Linked DNA regions of Gemmobacter sp. 24YEA27. The protein of the gene in region 2 interacts with the protein of the main gene of each other region in a pairwise test. Links are inferred from orthologs where the notes say so. Each region holds a gene or a part of one and is shown on either strand. Other genes may lie near its edges. The genes, in order: QNO18_RS14930 and dnaA.

Region 1 (3,250 bases), 2.3 Mb from region 2 along the record:
GGGTCTGGATCACCGGCAAAGACAGGGTGACAACGCGCTCGGCCATTTCGAACGGCCGCCCGCCATAAAGCCCGATCCCGGCGCGGGTCAGGTCGAAATGATATTTCGGCCCCAGCAGGATGCCCCCCGTGGCGGCAAAGCTGCGCGGCAGGCCGGTGCCATCGGTCATCTCATGGAAGGCTTCCAGCTGCGCCTGGTTCATGGGATGGTCCGGCTCATCGGCACAGGCGAGATGGCTCATCAGCATCGCCGGGCCGGCCTCGATGATGATCGGCGCCACCGCCTGCCATTCCACCGGCTCAACGCCGAGCCGGTTCATCCCGCTGTCGAGCTGGACCCCGAACGGATGGCCCGGCAGCGCCTCCAGATGGCGGGTGATCTGCTCAAGGCTGTTGAGCATCGGTGTCAGCTCAAGATCATTGAGCATCTCAGTGTCGCCGGCCATATGGCCCGAAAGGATGTTGATCTGCGGCCCGGGCCCAAGCGCCTGACGCACCGCCGCGCCTTCTTCGGCGGCTGCGACAAAAAAGCGCCGCGCCCCGGCCCAGGCCAAAGCCCGCGCCACCTTGCCGGCGCCCAGACCGTAAGCATCGGCTTTGACCACCGCAGCGGTCTGCACTTCGGGCGCGGAAAGACGGTCCAGCGCGCGCCAGTTGGCGGCGATGGCGTCGAGATCAACGGTGAGGGACGATGTGGCCATGAGGATAACTTCCTGGCATCTGGAAATCTGGGGTCAAGGGGGAAATCGCGGCGCCTCTGGTCAGGCAGGGAGCCTCCGGCGGGGATATTTAAGGACAGATGAAATCGGCATTGTCTTTCATCTGTCCTTAAATATCCCGGGGGTGAGGGGGCAGAGCCCCCTCTGCGCCCTCAGCCATCAAAAGCCCCCATCCGGGCCGGCGCCGCCATCCCAGGGTCGGGCGAGGTTGCCAAAGCGGGTGAAACGGCCCTCAAAGGACAGTTCCACCGAACCGATCGGCCCGTGGCGCTGCTTGCCGAGGATGACTTCTGCCTTGCCATGGCATTGTTCCATGATCTGCTGCCAGGCCGCCATTTTCTCCAGCTCATGATCGCCGGGCTTTTCGCGTTCTTTGTAATATTCCTCACGATAGACGAACATCACCACATCCGCGTCCTGCTCGATCGAGCCGGATTCGCGCAGATCAGAGAGCTGCGGCCGCTTGTCTTCCCGGCTCTCCACCTGGCGAGACAGCTGTGACAGCGCGATCACCGGCACGTTCAGTTCTTTGGCGATGGCTTTCAGGCCTTGCGTGATTTCGGAGACCTCCTGCACCCGGTTCGCCTCTGAGCTTTTCGACGAGCCCTTCAGAAGCTGCAGGTAGTCGATCATCAGCACATCCAGCCCATGCGTCCGCTTCAGCCGCCGCGCCCGCGCTGCGACCTGGCTGATCGGCAAAGCCGGCGTGTCGTCGATGTAGAGCGGGCAGCTTTCCAGCGATTTCGCGGCATCGACAAAGCGGCGGAACTCGGGCTCGGTCATATCGCCGCGCCGGATCTGTTCCGACGGCACCTCGGAGGCCTCGGAGAGGATCCGCGCCGCCAACTGCTCGGCCGACATCTCGAGCGAGAAGAAGCCGACCACACCGCCCTCGACCGCCCCCTCATGCCCGTCGGGCTTGCGGCCGCGCTTATAGGCCTTGGCCACGTTGAAGGCGATATTGGTCGCAAGCGAGGTTTTTCCCATCGAGGGGCGCCCGGCGAGGATGATCAGGTCGCTCTCATGCAGCCCGCCCATCTTCTTGTCGAGATCGACCAGCCCGGTCGAAATCCCTGCCAGACCGCCGCCACGCTGATAGGCGGCATTCGCCACATTGACCGCATCGGTTGCGGCCTTGAGGAAGCTCTGAAAGCCGCGCTCGGCCACGCCCTGCTCGCCCAGTTTGTAAAGCCTCTGTTCGGCCTCGGTGATCTGGGCGCGCGGCTCGGAGTCGATATCGACCTTGCCGGCGCGGTCGGCGATGTCTTTGCCCAGCTGGATCAGCTCACGCCGCACCGCCAGATCATAGATCATCTGCGCATAGTCGCGGGCGGCAAAAGCCGAGATCGCAGCCCCCGCCAGACGCACCAGATAGGCGGCGCCGCCGAGCTCTTTCAGCCCCTCATCCTCTTCGAGAAACGCCTTCAGGGTCACCGGAGAGGCCAACGCATTCCTCTGGATCCGCGAGGCGGCGATATCAAAGATCCGGCGATGCACCGGGTCGTAGAAATGCTCGGTCTTCACCACACTGGCGATGCGGTCATAGATGTCATTATTGACGAGGATCGCGCCGAGCAGCTGCTGCTCGGCCTCGATATTCTGCGGCAGCGCCTCGGTCACGGCCGGCGCCGGCAGATCGCTGCGGATTTTCGCGACTTCGTTCATGATCACCTGCGCCCCATTAAGGGATCAGCTTTAGCCTGTCAGGGCGCGTCAGAGCAACCGCTGCACAGGTCTGTGGAAAAGTGACAGGATAAGCCGGCTCTGGCAGAGTGGCCTGGGGTATCTGAGCCTGAGCATACCATATCTTGCGTATCCTGTCTGGAGGAAAGACGGGTTTCGCGATTCGTATGCGGGCCTCGGCGGGGCCGAGGGGGCGGAATACCGAAAGATTATCCGGGTTCCCGGCCAGCCCGGCGGTTTCCCGCTCTACTTCGCGCGGGCCGCCTGCCAGCCACGCGGGTCGTTGAGGAAGTCTTCGACACCCTCCAGCGTTTCCTGGTCGAAGGAGCCCTGAGCTTTCGCCTCGGCCAGCATATCCCACCAGGTGCAGAGCCAGGACAGGCTTACGCCATGTTCGGCCAGCCGCGCCTCGGTCTCTTTGAAAATGCCGTAATAGAAGATCACGGTCGTATGGTTACAGGTGGCACCTGTCTCGCGGATTGCATCGACAAAACTGAGTTTCGAGCCGCCATCGGTGGTCAGATCTTCGACCAGCAGCACGCGCTGCCCCTCGGTCATGGTGCCTTCAATCCGGGCATTGCGGCCATAGCCTTTCGGCTTCTTGCGCACATAGGTCATCGGCAAGGCGAGCCGCTCGGCCACCAGTGCCGCGAAGGGGATACCCGCCGTCTCGCCGCCTGCGATATTGTCGAAGGCCTCGAACCCGGCCTCGCGCATCACGGTCACCGCCATGAAATCCATCAGCATCGAGCGGATGCGCGGATAGGAGATCAGCTTGCGGCAATCGATATAGGTCGGCGACGGCAGACCAGAGGCCAGCGTGAAAGGTTCGCGCGCGTTGAAATGCAC
Region 2 (3,214 bases):
CCGCCAGGCCGAAGCACGCTATGACGTGAATAAAGCCCGCCGCTCGCGCATCCGCACCTTCCTGCGCAAAGTTGAAGAAGCCATCGCTTCGGGCGACCAGGCTGCTGCAGCCGCCGCTCTGAAAGCCGCTCAGCCCGAGCTGGCACGTGGCGTGACCAAGGGCGTTCTGCACAAGAACACCGTCGCGCGTAAAATGTCGCGTCTCTCGGCCCGCGTGAAAACCACCGGCGCAACCGCCTGAATTCGGTTCACCGTCCCGGCGTATCGGGGAATTTGAGGGCGCGATCCGCAGGGATCGCGCCCTTTTCCGTTCCCGGTTTTGTGCCCTGTCTCCCGGCCCGAAGCCAGGCCGGCACCAATCCAGCGCAGGCGCGGCGCGAAGCCCTCTTCATGCCACGTTAATAAAGCGATTCCCCAGGCGCCGTATGGGGGGTCAATCCCGCGCGGGAAAAATATCCACACTGTCGGATTTCGGGCGGGATTTTGCTGCTGACATGGCCTCTGACAGCCAGAGAACGTAGCGCTTCTGCCGCCTCTTCAGGATTCGCCCCGACGGACTCTGTGTCAAGCGAGTTGTTCAGTTGCAGAGCGCGCTCGCGGCTTGTTACCTTTGCCAGGCGATTCACTTCGTCCTGGGGGACAGGGAAATGTCGCAAACCTGATATCACAACCGACACTTTGGGCTGCCAGCCAACAAGATCGGGGATTTCGGTTTGTGTTCAACCGGATAGAGCCAAAACTCTGGCTTTTGTCTGGTGCCCGGCCGGTGCAGCAGGTCTGCCCGGCATGTCTTATGTTTTGCCCTGCGGCGGAGGATGACCCTCTGACCTTCGCAGCCTTTCCGGCGCGGTGGTCAAAAGGTCGGGTCTCGCGAATTCGACCGTGCCGCATCGGGCGGAACGGTGAGTTGATTGGGCAGGTCTGGTTAGAATGACGAATGAAACTTGGGGGCAGATCCGCGAAGGTCTCATCAGCCGGGTCGGACGAAATAATTATACAACCTGGATCGAACCCCTGCGGCTGTCACAGCTGGAGGGCGGTGTAGCGCTGTTCGAGGTCCCCACTCCGTTTTTCGGAGACTGGGTGCAACGCAACTATGGCGACCATATCCGCAATCAGCTGCTGACCTCTGGCGCTCTGGTTGAGCGGCTTGAATTCCTCGTCGGCACTGAAGCCCCGCGCCCTGCCGCGACCGCGTCTGCCGAGCGTGCGGCGAGCGCCAGACCGGCTGTCACAGCCCCTGCTGCACCACAGACCCGCAGCCGTGCGCCCCAGGACGATGATCTGCCGGGTGCCCCGCTGGATGGTCGCTTCACCTTTGAAAGTTTCGTGGTCGGCAAGCCGAACGAGCTTGCCCATGCCGCCGCGCGCCGCGTGGCCGAAGGCGGACCGGTCACCTTCAATCCGCTTTTTCTTTATGGCGGCGTTGGTCTCGGCAAAACCCACCTGATGCATGCCATCGCGCATGAGCTGCGCGAGCAGAAGCCCGATCTGAAGGTGCTCTATCTTTCGGCCGAGCAGTTCATGTATCGCTTCATCCAGGCGCTGCGCGACAAACAGGTGATGGATTTCAAATCGCTGTTCCGCTCGGTGGATGTGCTGATGGTGGATGATGTGCAATTCATCGCCGGCAAGGATTCCACCCAGGAGGAGTTCTTCCATACGTTCAACGCGCTGGTAGATCAGAATAAGCAGATCATCATCTCGGCCGACCGCGCGCCTGGCGAGATCAAAGATCTGGAAGACCGGATCAAATCACGGCTGCAATGCGGCCTGGTGGTTGACCTGCATCCGACCGATTACGAACTGCGCCTCGGTATTCTGCAGCAGAAAGCCGAATTCTACCGTGGCCAATATGGCGGGCTCGCGATCAGCCATGGCGTGCTGGAGTTCCTCGCGCATCGTATCACGACCAATGTTCGGGTGCTGGAAGGCGCGCTGACCCGACTTTACGCCTTCGCCTCGCTGGTTGGGCGTGAAATCACCCTGGAACTGGCGCAGGACTGTCTCGCCGACATTCTGCGCGCCTCGGATCGCAAACTGTCGATCGAGGAGATCCAGCGCAAGGTCGCCGAGCACTATAATATCAGGCTCTCGGATATGATCGGGCCAAAGCGCCTGCGCACCATCGCGCGACCTCGTCAGGTGGCAATGTATCTGTCAAAACAGCTGACTTCGCGCTCTTTGCCGGAAATTGGCCGCCGTTTCGGCGGACGTGACCATACAACAATCATGCATGGCGTGCGGAAGATCGAGGAACTGGCGGCGCTCGACAGCCAGCTTGCTGATGACATCCAGTTGCTCAAGCGGCTGTTGCAGGGCTGACCGCCCGATTTCTTGCAAGAAATCGGCCCGGAGTTTTTAAAAACTCCGGGTTGCGCCAGATGGATACGGCTCGGTCTTGACGAGACTGGCAAAGCTTCGCAAAGTCGGGCAAAACAGGCAACCGGGCTTCCCGGCTCGCTTCGTGCGCCCTGAATGCGGGCAAGAGGATTTGGACGAATGAAACTCTCGATCGAACGCGCATCGCTTCTTAAGGCGCTGGCTCAGGCTCAATCCGTTGTCGAGCGGCGTAATACGATCCCGATCCTTGCCAATGTGCTGATCGAGGCTGAAGGCGCCCAGGTGTCCTTCCGCGCGACCGATCTGGATATCGAGGTGGTCGACCGGACCGATGCAATGGTCGAACGCGCCGGAGCAACCACGGTCTCGGCGGTCATGCTGCATGAGATCGTGCGGAAACTGCCGGATGGCGCGCTGGTCAACCTGTCAGAGGATGGCGCCTCGGGGCGGCTGACCATCACGGCAGGGCGCTCGACTTTCAGCCTGGCGACGCTGCCGAAAGAAGATTTCCCGGTGATGGCGTCATCGGAATACAGCACGAATTTTTCGGCCCCAGCCACCGATCTGCGCCGGCTGTTCGACAAGGCGAAATTCGCGATTTCGACCGAAGAGACACGCTATTATCTGAACGGCGTTTATCTGCATGTCTCGACCGGCGATGATGGCCCGGTCTTGCGCGCGGTAGCGACCGATGGTCACCGCCTTGCACGGATCGATGCGCCGCTGCCGGCGGGCGCCGAAGAGATGGCAGGCGTGATCGTGCCGCGCAAAACCGTCAACGAGCTGCGCAAGCTGCTTGATGATGATGAGGCGAAAATCGCGGTTTCGGTTTCCGAGACCAAGATCCGCTTCGCGACCCCGGCAATCACGC

What was found.
Region 1: the proteins of dnaA (region 2) and QNO18_RS14930 interact in binary tests that used the Escherichia coli proteins (3 or more experiments, as listed by UniProt). The link is inferred for Gemmobacter sp. 24YEA27 from one-to-one orthologs.

Annotation. Positions count from the first base shown.
Region 1 is NZ_JASJPW010000001.1:2,990,265-2,993,514, reverse strand. Bases 131-3,063 are described here. They hold QNO18_RS14930 (replicative DNA helicase), read right to left. Parts: upstream 2,384-3,063; coding sequence 878-2,383; downstream 131-877. Other genes in these bases: QNO18_RS14925 (orotate phosphoribosyltransferase), read right to left, coding at 2,648-3,063; alr (alanine racemase), read right to left, coding at 131-700. Also shown: more of alr, read right to left, coding at 1-130; more of QNO18_RS14925, read right to left, coding at 3,064-3,250. UniProt on the Escherichia coli protein: The main replicative DNA helicase, it participates in initiation and elongation during chromosome replication. Travels ahead of the DNA replisome, separating dsDNA into templates for DNA synthesis.
Region 2 is NZ_JASJPW010000001.1:642,614-645,827, forward strand. What follows is about bases 231-3,127. They hold dnaA (chromosomal replication initiator protein DnaA), read left to right. Parts: upstream 231-930; coding sequence 931-2,325; downstream 2,326-3,127. Other genes in these bases: rpsT (30S ribosomal protein S20), read left to right, coding at 231-241; dnaN (DNA polymerase III subunit beta), read left to right, coding at 2,503-3,127. Outside these bases: more of rpsT, read left to right, coding at 1-230; more of dnaN, read left to right, coding at 3,128-3,214. UniProt on the Escherichia coli protein: Plays an essential in the initiation and regulation of chromosomal replication. Binds in an ATP-dependent fashion to the origin of replication (oriC) to initiate formation of the DNA replication initiation complex once per cell cycle.